Linked DNA regions of Fibrella aestuarina BUZ 2. The protein of the gene in region 1 interacts with the protein of each later gene in a pairwise test. Links are inferred from orthologs where the notes say so. Each region holds a gene or a part of one and is shown on either strand. Other genes may lie near its edges.

Region 1 (7,953 bases):
GACACGTACCCATCGGCGGCGGCATGCACCGGCACCCCTTCTACCCCACCCGTGCGGATGTCGAGCCCCGCGTGAAAGTGATTGCCCCGCAGGTCGCCCATGCCGCCCGACAGCGAACCGGCTTGCCCCGGATTGATCGGAAACGCCAGATAACCCGGCTGAATCAACGGACTGGAGGGCTTTTTCGATTGGGCGAATACGGCGGTGATTCCCAGCCAACTCAGCAGCAATACAGTACGAACGATCACTCGAGAAGGGTATTTTACAGACAAGAAGCACCATCAGCCGCAGTTGTAGCGTCGACGGCGTCTTTGCCCGGTTGTGCTTTATTTTCCGCCGTTGGTGGTCAACGGCTTTGATAGGCTAACGAAATAAGCCGTACCGAATGATGCAGTAGATGGCCCGGAAACCATCCTGCCAGTTGATTTTTTTACCTTCGGCGTAGGTACGTCCGTAATACGAAATACCCACTTCGTAGAACCGGATGTTCTTGATACGAGCGAGTTTGGCCGTGACTTCCGGCTCAAAACCAAACCGCTTTTCGAGCAAGGGCATCGACTGCACCATGTCGGTCCGGATCAGCTTGTAGCAGGTTTCCATGTCGGTCAGGTTCAGGTTGTTGAACGCGTTGCTCAGCATGGTCAGGATCTTGTTGCCGATCGAATGCCAGAAAAACAGAATCCGGTGGGGACGCCCGCCCATAAACCGCGAGCCATAGACCACATCGGCGACACCCGCCAGCACGGGCTTCAGCAAGATGTTGAATTCGTCGGGGTCATACTCTAAATCGGCATCCTGCACGATCAGGTAGTCGCCCGTAGCCTGCCGAATGGCGGTGTGAATAGCGCCCCCCTTGCCCTGGTTGACCTCGTGCCGAAAATAGCGCACATCGACTCCCGGATTAGCCGCCTGAAACGCCCGGATGCGCGCTTCGGTCTGATCCGTCGAGCAGTCGTTAACCACGATAATTTCTTTGGTCACCTGACCCGCCAACGCAACGTCGGCCACGCGCCGCAAAATGCCTTCGACGGTGCGCTCTTCGTTATAAGCCGGGATTAGTATGGATAGCTTCAAGCAGTGTAGTCTGGTTTATAGGCATACGCCCCGCGGTTAGTCACACAGCCAGCGTTGCTGGTGTGTAACCGACCACCTGGTGATTATTTCACGTCAAAGTTGAGCAGTTCGCGGCCTTCAAGGCTAGCCACCAGCCGGTCACCGACCTGCACCGGCCCAACACCTTTGGGCGTTCCGGTGAAAATGAGGTCACCGGTTTGCAGGGTAAAGTAGCGCGAGACAAACGCGATGAGGTAATCGATTTTGAACAGCATCAGGCTCGTATTGCCCTGCTGCCGGGTTTCGCCGTTGACATCAAGCTGAAAGTTGATGTTCTGAATATCGGCAAATTCGCTTTTCGGCACAAAGCCCGAGATGGGTGCCGAACCGTTGAACCCCTTAGCCAGGTCCCAGGGAAGCCCCTTAGCTTTGAGCTTACTCTGGATGTCGCGGGCGGTAAAATCGATTCCGAGCCCGATCTCGTCGTAGTATTTGTGCGCAAACCGTTCTTCGATGCGCTTGCCCATCTTGCTGATCCGTACGACCACTTCCAACTCGTGGTGCACATCCTGCGAAAAATCGGGGTAATAAAAAGGCTCGTTGTTCCGTAGAATGGCTGTGTCGGGCTTGGTGAAAATGACGGGGTCGTCGGGCTGTTCGTTGTTCAGTTCCCGGATGTGTTCGACGTAATTGCGGCCAACGGCAATGATCTTCATGCAGACGTTCCCCTATACGGTAAGGGCTATTAAACAAATGGACTCGCCACAAATCTAAGGGATAAACGCGGCGTAACCACGCGTAACGCATTTTGGCCAGTAAACGGTCCCAACGAATCGGCCACCAGGAGGCGGTTGAGGTTAAAATTGGGTTACAAATTTTCCCGTTGCGTGCATTGCTAAAACAAAGCGCGTCTTAAGCAAGTCCTTATGGGGCAATTAAATACGACGAACATATCCCTACACACGATGAAACGTACATTCCTGGGCTTTGTCCTGCTCACTGTCGCCTTTGCCTGCGCGAAGGTGCCGCTTACCAACCGTAAGCAGATTTTGCTAGTCCCCAACGATCAGATGCTCCAACTGAGCGCTACCGAGTACAAAAGTTTTCTGGATACGAGCCAAGTTATCAACAGCACGGCCGACGCGCAGATGGTCAATCGGGTGGGCGACCGGATCCGGCGGGCCGTTGAGTCTTACATGAACCAGAACGGCTACGCTCAGCGCCTCGAAGGGTTTAACTGGGAGTATCACCTCGTGCAGGATCGGCAGGTAAACGCCTGGTGCATGCCGGGGGGTAAAATTGTGGTGTACTCGGGCATTCTGCCCTACACGCAAAATGAGGCGGGGTTGGCCACCGTACTGGGCCACGAAGTATCCCACGCTGTAGCCGAGCATGGCAACGAACGGATGAGCGAAGGGCTGGTAGCCAATGGGCTGCTTCAAGCCGGACAGGTGGTTACGGGTATCGCAACAGCCAACAAGACCCCTCAGGTACAGGCGCTCTTCCAGCAAGCTATTGGCACGGGCGGGCCGCTTGCCTACCAGTTCTTCGGCGCACTACCACACAGCCGCCGTCAGGAATCAGAGGCCGATCATCTGGGCCTGATTTTTATGGCTATGGCTGGTTATGACCCCAATGAGGCCATCTCGTTCTGGAGCCGGATGGCCAAAGCCAGCGCCGGGCGCGCCCCTGCCGAGTTCTTCTCCGATCACCCGTCTGACGAGCGCCGGATCGCCGACCTGCAAAAGCTGCTGCCCGACGCCATGAAGTATTATAAGCGATAGGCTTATCTAGCCTGGAAAGTCTGTAAGAAAAGAAGTCCGTAGTCTGGAAAGTCAATTGGTTTGTACAGCGCAAGCAATACAACATTGACTTTCCAGACTACGGACTTCTTTTCTTACAGACTTTCCAGGCTAGATAAGCCTTACAGCGCTGCTACTACCTGCCGAACTTTCTCGGCGGCTTCTTTCAGTTCAACGGCCGACTGCACTTTCAGCCCCGACTCGTCGATGATCTTGGCACCTTCGGCCGCGTTGGTACCCTGCAACCGGACAATGATCGGTACCGGGATGTCGCCGATGGCTTTGTAGGCTTCCACAACGCCCGTAGCTACGCGGTCGCAGCGAACGATACCGCCGAAGATGTTGATCAGGATGGCCTTCACGTTCGGGTCTTTCAGGATGATCCGGAAGCCCGCTTCCACCGTCTTGGCGTTGGCGCCACCCCCTACGTCGAGGAAGTTGGCCGGCTCACCACCCGACAGTTTGATGATGTCCATGGTGGCCATCGCCAGCCCGGCGCCGTTTACCATGCAACCCACGTTCCCGTCGAGTTTCACGTAGTTGAGGTCATTGGCCGACGCTTCTACTTCGAGCGGATCTTCTTCCGTTACGTCGCGGTAGCTGGCCAGATCGGGGTGACGGTACAGGGCGTTGTCGTCGATGTTTACTTTGGCATCGACCGCCATAATTTTATTGTCTGACGTTTTAAGAACGGGGTTGATCTCGAACATCGACGCGTCGGTATCCACGTAAGCTTTATAGAGCGAGGTCACGAATTTGACCATCTCTTTGAAGGCTTCGCCGGTCATGCCCAGGCCAAACGCAATTTTGCGGGCCTGAAACGGTTGCAGGCCAACCGCCGGATCGATCCATTCTTTTACGATTTTCTCGGGTGTTTTTTCGGCTACCTCTTCAATGTCCATACCACCTTCGGTGCTGGCCATGATCACGTTGCAGGCTTTCGAACGATCGAGCAGAATGCCCAGATACATTTCTTTCGGCTCGGTTTCGCCAGGGTAGAATACGTCCTGTGCGACCAGCACTTTGTTCACTTTCTTGCCTTCGGGGCCGGTTTGGTGCGTAACCAGTACGTTGCCGATCAGGTTTTTAGCAATATCGCGCACCTCGTCGACCGATTTGGCCAGGGCTACACCGCGTTGCTCGCCGCCTTTGACTTTTCCTTTCCCGCGGCCTCCCGCGTGGATTTGCGACTTCACGACCACAAACTTCGAGTTTGTCTGAGCCATGATCTGCTTCGCCGCTTCAACGGCCTTCTCGGGCGACTCCGCCACGATGCCTTCCTGAATCCGAACGCCGTAGCGCTTCAATATTTCTTTACCCTGATATTCGTGGATGTTCATACGGACAGCAACACGCGTTAATTTTGGGCCGCAAGTTAAAACGAAAAAGAGTTTTCAGTTTGGAGTTTTCAGTTTAGAGTTGGCTGGCGCGTCAGCATTACTCGTGCGTTCGCCAACTTCAAACTGAAAACGCTAAACTGAAAACTGGAAAAATGCCCATTCTCCACGCTACGAACCTTCGCCGGGCCTACGGGCCGCTCCCCGTCCTGAACGACGTCAGTTTATCCATCGATGCGGGCGAGGTCGTCTCGATTGTGGGGGCTTCTGGAGCGGGTAAGAGTACCCTGTTGCACATCCTGGGTACGTTGGACCGCCCCGACGGTGGTTCCGTTACCCTGGCCGGGCAGGATGTTTTTTCGTTGACCGACAAACAGCTGGCCCGCTTTCGGAATGAGCAGATCGGCTTTGTGTTCCAGTTTCACAACCTGCTGCCTGAGTTTACCGCCCTCGAAAATGTGGCGATTCCGGGCTTCATTGGGGGGCGCGATGAAAAAGCCGTGCGGCAGCGGGCCGCCGAGTTGCTTAGCCGCCTGGGCCTGGCTGACCGGCAGCAGCATTTCCCCGCTCAGCTGTCGGGAGGGGAGCAGCAGCGGGTAGCCGTAGCCCGCGCACTGATCAATCAGCCGGCCGTCGTGTTTGCCGATGAGCCCAGTGGCAACCTTGACTCCCGCAACGCCGAAGAGCTTCACCAACTGTTTTTCGACTTGCGGGATACCTTCGGCCAAACCTTCATCATCGTAACGCACAACGAAACGCTGGCTATGCTGGCCGACCGGTCGATCACGTTGCGCGATGGCCACGTTGTAAAGACCGAATAAGCCCTAATTGAGTATAAATCCGCACCCCATTGAGTGTCTTTACCCAGACACCAAGCCACCTGTTATAGTATTAAATACCCGGAAAAAGCAGTTTTAATCAATTTTTAATACAACATAGCTACTTGATAAATAACCACTTACACAGTTTACTACATGAATTTATAGGCCGACGAACCATTAATTCAGAATTGTGTTTTATACTTGTATCGAAAAGAAAAGTTTTTCATAACGTTGAGTAAATCAGAAAGCCAAGGGGGAGTCTCGCTTGGCTTTTTTGTTTGTAGCCCTGTAAGGTCGTCAAAAGCCTTACAGGGTTTCCTGTTTTATCGTCTGGCACAGTTCAACCAGTACCCCATTGGCCGTTTTGGGGTGTAGGAAACAGACAAGCTTATTGTCGGCTCCCCGCTTGGGTACGTCATTCAGCAGCGTAAATCCCGCCGCTTTCAGCCGCTCCATTTCGGCCCGGATATCATCGACCTCGAAGGCCAGATGGTGAATGCCCTCCCCCCGCTTTTCCAGGTACGTGGCAATAGGGCTATCGGGCCGGGTAGCGGCCAACAATTCGATCTTGGTCTGATTGACCTGAAAAAAAGACGTCATGACGCCTTCCGACGCGACTTCCTCGGCTTTATAGGGCTGGCTGTTGAGCAGCAGGCTAAACAGGTCATTGGAAGTGGCCAGATCGCGGACGGCGATACCGATGTGTTCGACGTTGGTAAACATAGCTGTGCAGAGTTCAGAGTGTATAGGAAGCTGACCCGGTGGGCCAAATAAGCGCGGCTCGTGAACTTTGGCCTTTCAACCTGTTGTTTTGCCTGAAACGAGCTATACAAACATGGTTACGGTAACTGAACAGGCCAAGAATAAAATTGTGGAACTACGCCAGAAAGACGGCCTTAACGATAATTACGCCATCCGGGTGGCAGTGCAGGGCGGCGGTTGCTCAGGGCTGATGTATGATCTTCAGTTCGACACGGCACAGCAACCAACCGACCATGTTGTGGAAGATAAAGGGATTCGGATCTACGTTGACCGCAAAAGTCTGCTGTATCTGGCCGGCACCGAACTCGATTTTTCGGATGGGTTGAACGGCAAAGGCTTCCAGTTTAAAAACCCCAATGCGTCACGTACCTGTGGCTGCGGAGAGAGCTTTGCTGTCTGAGGCGCACCGTTTGCATCATTTCTCAGACCGAATACTCTAAAATAGGCCACCCCGACCGTGCGGTTTAGGGGTGGTTTTTTATATTTATAAGCTGCTTAAACCCCATTTGCGCTTTGGATCTGTACATGAAGCTATACATTGCCGTTGGGTCGGCCATGTTGGTGGTGATGACGTTGTTCATCATCCTCTTCGTAGCATTCTATCAGAACCGCCAGGTACGTCACCTGCTTGCGCTCAACGAACTCCGCGAAGCCAACCGGAAGGAACTCATGGAAGCCACCTTCCAGGGTCAGGAAGCGGAACGCCGCCGCCTCGCCCGCGACCTGCACGACGAGATCGGCACGATGCTCTCGGTGACTAAGCTGAGCCTCAACCAACTGGAGCGACGACTGGCCGTGTTAGCAGAGCAGCCCATCAACGGGGGCGTTGACCGCGACGAATCGGTCGATCTGGAACTGAGCACGCAGCAGGTGCAGAAAACCCGCGCCCTGCTCGACGAAACCATGAGCAATGTGCGCCGCATCAGCCGCGATCTGGTGCCGACGACGCTGGAACGCTTTGGCCTGCTGGCCGCCATCGAAGAACTCACCGAAAAAGCCAGCACGCCCGACATCACCGTGACCCTCGAATCGCCCAGCACGCTGCAACGGCTGACCACGGCGCAGGAACTGATGTTTTACCGCATTGCACAGGAATTGCTTAATAACGCGATCAAGCACGCTTCGGCCACGCTGATCGAGGTGCAGTTTGTCTGCATCGAAGATGCCGTCAGGATGTCGGTGATTGATAATGGGCAGGGTTTTGATTACGACGACGTGGTGAAAGATCAACGCAGTGGGTTAGGTTTGCGGAATATTGAGAGTCGATTGAGCGTAGTAGACGGACATGTAACGTTCGATGTGGCGCCGGGGCGTGGTTCCCGCGTCCATGTTGAAACGCGTAGTCATTAGGCAGCCTTTATCATGGCTAACATCAAATTAGCGTTGGTCGATGACCACAATTTATTCCGGCGGGGTATTGCCTCTATTCTGGGGCAGGTAGCCGATTTTGAGCTGGTGCTGGAAGCCAGTAATGGGCAGGAGTTTATCGAAAAAATACCCCGCAAGATGCCCGACGTCGTGCTGCTCGACCTGCAAATGCCGGTGCTGGATGGCACCGCCACGGCCGATTACCTGCGTGAACATTACCCGCTCATCAAGATCATCGTGCTGACGATGCACGACGAAGACCGTATGGTGCTGCACCTGCTGGAGAAAGGCGTAAGCGGCTACTTACTAAAAGACTCCGATCCCGATGAAGTGGAGAAGGCCGTTCGAAAGGTGATGGACGAAGGGGTGTACCTCAACGAGTTTGTGTCGCGGGCCATGCTGCGGAAAATGACCAACAAAACGACGGTCGTGAAGCAGTCAACGTTGTACAACAGCAAGATTTTACTCTCGGAGCGCGAAAAAGAGGTGCTGAAACTGATTTGCGAAGGCCTTTCTACGGCTGAAATCAGCGACCGCATTTTCCTGAGTCCGCGTACGGTTGAGGGGCATCGGCTGCGCATTCTCGAAAAAACCGGCACCAAAAACACGGCCGGGATGGTCGCCTACGCCTTCAAGAACGATCTGGTGTAGACGGGGTTCCTGGCCAGTAACGGCTTACTATCAACTGGTTATAGAGGCTGGCTGGGCAAAAATGGCCCAATCAGCCTGAAAACGTAGTAATTTGCCGTATGCGTTACATATCCGCTTGTATCGTGGGGCTTGGCTCGGTAGCTCTCTTAGGCTGCACCA
Region 2 (5,559 bases), 3.8 Mb from region 1 along the record:
TAGCGGTACTGTTTTCGCCCTTTGGCGTCGATGCCGGTGGCCTGCAAGTGGCCGTTCGGCCGGGGGCAAATCCAGACGTGCTGGTAGGCGGGCGGCAAGGCCAGCCGCCGGATTCGTTCCAGCGTGGCGTCGTCGTCGATAGGCGAGCCTTTGGGGTCGAGGTATTCGTACCGATTGCCGTTTTGCCGCCGCGCAATGCCCGGCATGGTATCGTTTACGTAAACCAGCTTGGCGGCTCTGGCCAGTTGCACGGCATCGGATTGGCCTGTTGATGGGTTCATTAGGTTGTTGAGTAACTAGGATGTAGCAACAACCGTCAGAGTAGGAGCGGGGTTTTGGTAAGTACTAAATAGGCGACCTTCTTACAATTGTTTACCTGCCTTGCCGAAACAAAGCAACGCCAGCGCGATCAGGTAATGATAGGTGTCGGTAGGGTGAATGGGCAGGCTGAAGCTCGTCACTTTGGTGGCCAGCGCCATCAACATAACGGCCACAATGAGCCAGCCCATGCCCGGCAGGCGTTGCCGAAGGCCAAATACCGACAGAATCATCACCAGCAACATGCCCAACGACGAGAGAACGGGCGCAAACACGCCAAACCGGGGTGAAACCAGCAGGGCAATAAAAAGGGCCATCCCGATCAGGGCGGTCAGACTAAAGGAAAGCTGTGAGGCGGGCCGTTTCAGCACAGCCGTATAAACGGCCACGACGATGCACACAACCCCCATGCTGCCCGCCAATAGTGTCAATGATTCGTGCAACGGCTCCAAATCGGCGAGGCCGGCGAAGGTGAAAACCCCGGTGAGGGCGGCCAGTGAGATGGTGGAAAAGAAGAAACCCCAAAGCAAACGGCTGTAAAAAGGAACACCTTGAAAGCAGGTAACAAAGACCCAGAAACCCACGCCAGCCAGCACCGCGTCGGAGATCATGTGCGAAAGAATCATATCGGAAGATAACGTTTTTCGGTCTACTTTTGCCCCACTTTAAGCAAAATAAGGCGTCCACGCGACGGGCATTGACCACGATTCAAAAAAAGCAATGAGCGTATTAGTCAACAAGAACTCAAAAGTTATCGTACAGGGCTTCACCGGCTCGGAAGGCAGTTTCCACGCCCAGCAGATGATTGAATACGGCACCAATGTGGTGGGCGGCGTGACGCCAGGCAAAGGCGGCCAGACGCACCTCGACAAGCCCGTGTTCAATACGGTGTACGAAGCGGTGGAAAAAGCCGGTGCCGACACGTCGATCATCTTCGTACCGCCTGCCTTTGCGGCCGATGCGATCATGGAAGCCGCTGACGCGGGTATCAAGGTTATCATCTGCATTACGGAAGGGATCCCAACCGAAGACATGGTGGCCGTGAAAGCCTACCTGCGCGACCGCGACGTACGCCTGATTGGTCCGAACTGCCCCGGCGTAATGACGGCCGAGGAATGCAAAGTGGGGATTATGCCCGGCTTTATTTTCAAGAAAGGGAAAGTGGGCATCGTATCGAAGTCAGGTACGTTGACCTACGAAGCCGTTGACCAGCTGACCAAAGCCGGTCTGGGCCAGACAACCGCCATCGGTATCGGCGGTGACCCCATCATCGGTACCACGACCAAAGAAGCGGTTGAACTGCTGATGAACGACCCCGAAACGGAAGCCATCGTGATGATCGGCGAAATCGGTGGGGGTATGGAAGCTGAGGCGGCCCGCTGGATTAAAGCTGACGGCAACCGCAAGCCCGTGGTTGGCTTCATTGCTGGCCAAACCGCTCCCAAAGGCCGCCGCATGGGCCATGCTGGTGCCATCGTAGGCGGTGCCGACGACACCGCAGCGGCCAAAATGGCCATCATGCGCGAGTGCGGCATTCACGTGGTTGAGTCGCCCGCGCTCATCGGCGATACCATGTTGAAGGCACTAGGGCAATAAACAAAGCCTGAAAGACAGAACGAGTGAAAGAGCGACTTTGGCGAATGAACAGGGGGCAACTACGTGGTCTTACCCAAGACAGGTACGTTCGCCTTGTTATTGTCTGGCTCGTTCTTTCACTCGTTCGTGTTTTTACGCAACCCGTAATTGCCCAGGGACGGCAGGAGGGAGTCGGGCCCGCAAACGGTTTCTTTCCGGTGCACGATTTCCAGAATGACTTCGTCGTATACGATGAAGCGTTTAAAGCCTACGTCCCGTTTATTCTGGAGCAACATGCCGACGAGCAAGCCGTTAGCGCGTTTGTGGATCTGGAAAGCAACCGCCGGTACAAGCTGTTGATCCAAAGTAAACAAGATGGCTTTCTGTTTGTCGACGCGGCGCTGCGCCGGAAGTGCCCGGCGGGGCAGTGGGTCGTGCTCGACATCGATAGCCTGCACCGGCTCTACCGAAAGCCGCAGGTATTCATCACGCTCTATGGACCGGCTGTGGTCAACAACTGGCAATTGCTGATTGGCCACGCACGGGCCATGTCGCAACAGACCATCCGGCTCAACGACGATCTGTTGAGCGTTCGCCCCCGACCCTTGTCGGGCTTCATCGATTTCTTCAGTGTCGGTCTGCTATTCCTGCTGGCGAGCCACGCGTTTCTTTATACCTTTTTCCGGCGCGGTTTCCTGACGTACTACAGCCCGCTGAATCTGGTCAGACTCGACCCGCCCGACGAATCGTCCCTGATCAGCAGGCCATTGGGAGGCGTGTCTATGGCCTTTACGCTCAACCTAAGCCTGGGGCTGGCTTTTCTGTTTCTTTACGTACAAAGCCAGCATATCAGCCTGTTTGGGGCTGGTGCGTTTCTGCCACAGGGGCAAACATTTGGCCAATTGCTATTAAGTTATTTAGCGGTGACAGCGGTCGTTTTCGGACTTATGCTGGGCAAGTACGCCCTGATCGCCACCGTAGGTAGCCTCTATAAGTTCGATAGCATCGTCAGCCTGCACTATTTCCGGATTGTGGAGGCATCGCTGGTTTTCACCACGATACTGCTGTTGCTGACGGCTGCCATTAGCCCCTACAGCAGCAACTTTGAGCCATCGCCGAGTTTGGTAGTGATCCCCTTCATCGTTTACTACCTAGGGCGTTTAGGCTGGCTTTACCTGACGCTGGTACGACAGATGCCGGTCAAGAATCTCTATTTATTTTCGTACCTTTGCATCGTGGAATTGATACCGCTCGTCATCGGCATCCGGTTTGCCGTCTGACGGGTTTTGCTTCCCCGGAAGCCAGGTTCCACCCCTGTTTGCACCGGAACGATTTTAATGAGGTAGATTCTAATGAGCCAAACCAGCACTCAGACCACAGAAGAGCGCCAGACCAAAGTCAGCCAAGTATTAGTAACTCAATCTAAGCCCGCCGACGACAAATCGCCTTATTTCGAATTAGCCTCTAAGTATAACATTACGATCGACTTTCGCCCGTTCATTCAGATTCAGGGCGTATCCTTCAAAGATTTTCGCCGTAATAAGGTCAACATTCTTGACCACACGGCGATCATCTTTACCAGCCGTAATGCCATCGACCACTTCTTCCGGATTTGCCAGGAGGGCCGTATTGAGGTGCCTGCCGATATGAAGTATTTCTGCATCTCCGAACAGACGGCCAATTACCTCCAGAAATACATCGTCATCCGGAAGCGGAAAATCTTTTCGGGCACGAAAACCGCTAAAGAACTTTTCGATCTGATTCGGAAGCATAAGACCGAGAAGTTCCTGTTCCCCTGCTCGAACATCCGCAGCAACGATATTCCTGATTTTATGGACACAAGCGGTTTGCACCTCACGGAAGCCGTGATGTATGAAACCGTGGCAACCGACCTTTCCGACTTGGACATCAACCAGTATGATCTGATTGCGTTCTTCAGCCCGTCGGGGGTAGCCTCGTTGAAAAGTAACTTTCCTGATTATCAGCAGAATGGTACGCGGCTGGCGGCGTTTGGCCCCACCACCGCCAAAGCGATCGTGGAAGCCGGCCTGACGCTCGATATCGAAGCGCCGCTGCCCAATGCGCCTTCGATGACCGGCGCGTTGGACCTCTACATTCGAAAAGCCAACAATCCGTAACAACACCGGGTTGTTAAGAGGCCGAGACCAGTAGTTAGCCCTGATAAACTACCGGTTTCGGCCTTTTTCTTGACCAATATTTTGTGTTTACGGGCGTTAATCAATTACTTGGTCAAAACGCTATCGGTTTGGATCCCTTGCTCTATGCTTCGCAAACTCTACGTGCTTATTGGTGGGTGTTTACTGGCCACGTCGGCCTATGGTCAGCAAGACCCGCAGTTTAGCTTATTTCCGTTTACACCTACAGTCGTCAATCCGGCAGCGGTTGGGTCAGAAGGGGTGACCCGCATTCAGTTTATCCATCGTACACAGTGGGCCGGTTACCAGACGTCGTCGGGCGCGAGCGGCTCGCCCACCACGCAACTGCTCACGGCAAGCTTACCCCTCACGCGCCTTAACAGTGGCGTAGGTATCTATGCCTTCAACGATCAGCTTGGCCCGATCAGCAATCAATCGTTCCAACTGGCCTACGCGTATCGCTTACCCCTAAAGTCAGGTACGTTGGCGGTGGGTGTACAGGCCGGGCTGTTCAACAAACGAATCGATTACACGGGCGCAATCATCAACGATCCGAACGACCCGCTGGTGCCAACCGGGATTTACTCGCAGATGCAGCCTGATATCAGCGCCGGTATCTATTATAACACGGTCGACTACTGGATTGGGGCGAGTCTCTTCCACATCAATTCACCAGCCTACAAGCTGGGTACCGACCGGGCGATCAACCCGCTGTCGCGCACGGCCTATCTGTCGGCAGGGTATCGGCTGGGGCTGACCTACGAGATTGACCTGCAGCCGTCGATTCTGTACAAATACAGCACCGAGCCGGGGCCGCAGGCTTCGTCGCTCGACGCCAACCTGCTGGCTACCTATAATGGCCGCTATTTTGCCGGGTTGAGTTACCGGGTGCAGGAGTCGATCACGGTCATGGCGGGGCTGAATATGCTGGCCAATAATGCACTACGATTTGGGCTGGCCTACGACGCCGTGGCATTCGGTACGCAGGCTAAGAACCCGGCGTCGTACGAGCTGATGCTGAGCTATGCCTTACCGGCGCCAAGCACCAACAAGAAGCCCATTATCCGGACGCCGCGCTTCCGGTATTAATGCCGTGACGTACCAAAAAATCGCTTCTCGCTACATCTGGATAGACAAATTGGCTTTATTCTTGTTAGGCACTTTGCATCCATCCCCTTAATTTTGACCTTCCCTCGTTTAATTCGCTGCTTTTGAAGCCTCAAATGAGCTTTTTCGGAAAAAAAGGAGGGTATACAATAACAGAACGGATTTTCGTTCTATCGCTGAGTCTTGCACAAGTTTTATGCTTTATACAAATATGGAATCGAACCGAATGCCTGCACTAACACTCCGGGGTGCGTTGGTTGTGGCAACAGTGTTGATTTTACAGAGCTGTGGCTTTTTAAAATCAAAAATGGGAGGTGGGAAAGGTAGTGACGTGGGCGTAGCAAACGGTGAAATCGTGGCTAAATCGCGTCCTGGTTATCGGCAGACAACCCCATACGGCATG

The links.
Region 2: the proteins of sucC (region 1) and sucD interact in binary tests that used the Escherichia coli proteins (3 or more experiments, as listed by UniProt). The link is inferred for Fibrella aestuarina BUZ 2 from one-to-one orthologs.

The regions. Positions count from the first base shown.
Region 1 is NC_020054.1:6,189,997-6,197,949, forward strand. What follows is about bases 2,087-4,872. They hold sucC (ADP-forming succinate--CoA ligase subunit beta), read right to left. Parts: upstream 4,196-4,872; coding sequence 2,978-4,195; downstream 2,087-2,977. Other genes in these bases: FAES_RS25650 (M48 family metallopeptidase), read left to right, coding at 2,087-2,837; FAES_RS25660 (ABC transporter ATP-binding protein), read left to right, coding at 4,348-4,872. In the rest of the region: FAES_RS25635 (M23 family metallopeptidase), read right to left, coding at 1-272; FAES_RS25640 (glycosyltransferase family 2 protein), read right to left, coding at 364-1,074; FAES_RS25645 (fumarylacetoacetate hydrolase family protein), read right to left, coding at 1,158-1,769; more of FAES_RS25650, read left to right, coding at 2,019-2,086; more of FAES_RS25660, read left to right, coding at 4,873-5,013; mce (methylmalonyl-CoA epimerase), read right to left, coding at 5,320-5,736; FAES_RS25670 (HesB/IscA family protein), read left to right, coding at 5,849-6,175; FAES_RS25675 (sensor histidine kinase), read left to right, coding at 6,289-7,125; FAES_RS25680 (response regulator transcription factor), read left to right, coding at 7,138-7,794; FAES_RS25685 (hypothetical protein), read left to right, coding at 7,893-7,953. UniProt on the Escherichia coli protein: Succinyl-CoA synthetase functions in the citric acid cycle (TCA), coupling the hydrolysis of succinyl-CoA to the synthesis of either ATP or GTP and thus represents the only step of substrate-level phosphorylation in the TCA.
Region 2 is NC_020054.1:2,379,902-2,385,460, forward strand. Bases 1-2,976 are described here. They hold sucD (succinate--CoA ligase subunit alpha), read left to right. Parts: upstream 1-1,038; coding sequence 1,039-1,914; downstream 1,915-2,976. Other genes in these bases: FAES_RS09770 (DNA topoisomerase IB), read right to left, coding at 1-281; FAES_RS09775 (DUF6962 family protein), read right to left, coding at 363-944; FAES_RS09785 (DUF4271 domain-containing protein), read left to right, coding at 2,112-2,976. In the rest of the region: more of FAES_RS09785, read left to right, coding at 2,977-3,173; FAES_RS09790 (uroporphyrinogen-III synthase), read left to right, coding at 3,246-4,031; FAES_RS09795 (PorP/SprF family type IX secretion system membrane protein), read left to right, coding at 4,176-5,138; porK (T9SS ring complex lipoprotein PorK/GldK), read left to right, coding at 5,383-5,559. UniProt on the Escherichia coli protein: Succinyl-CoA synthetase functions in the citric acid cycle (TCA), coupling the hydrolysis of succinyl-CoA to the synthesis of either ATP or GTP and thus represents the only step of substrate-level phosphorylation in the TCA.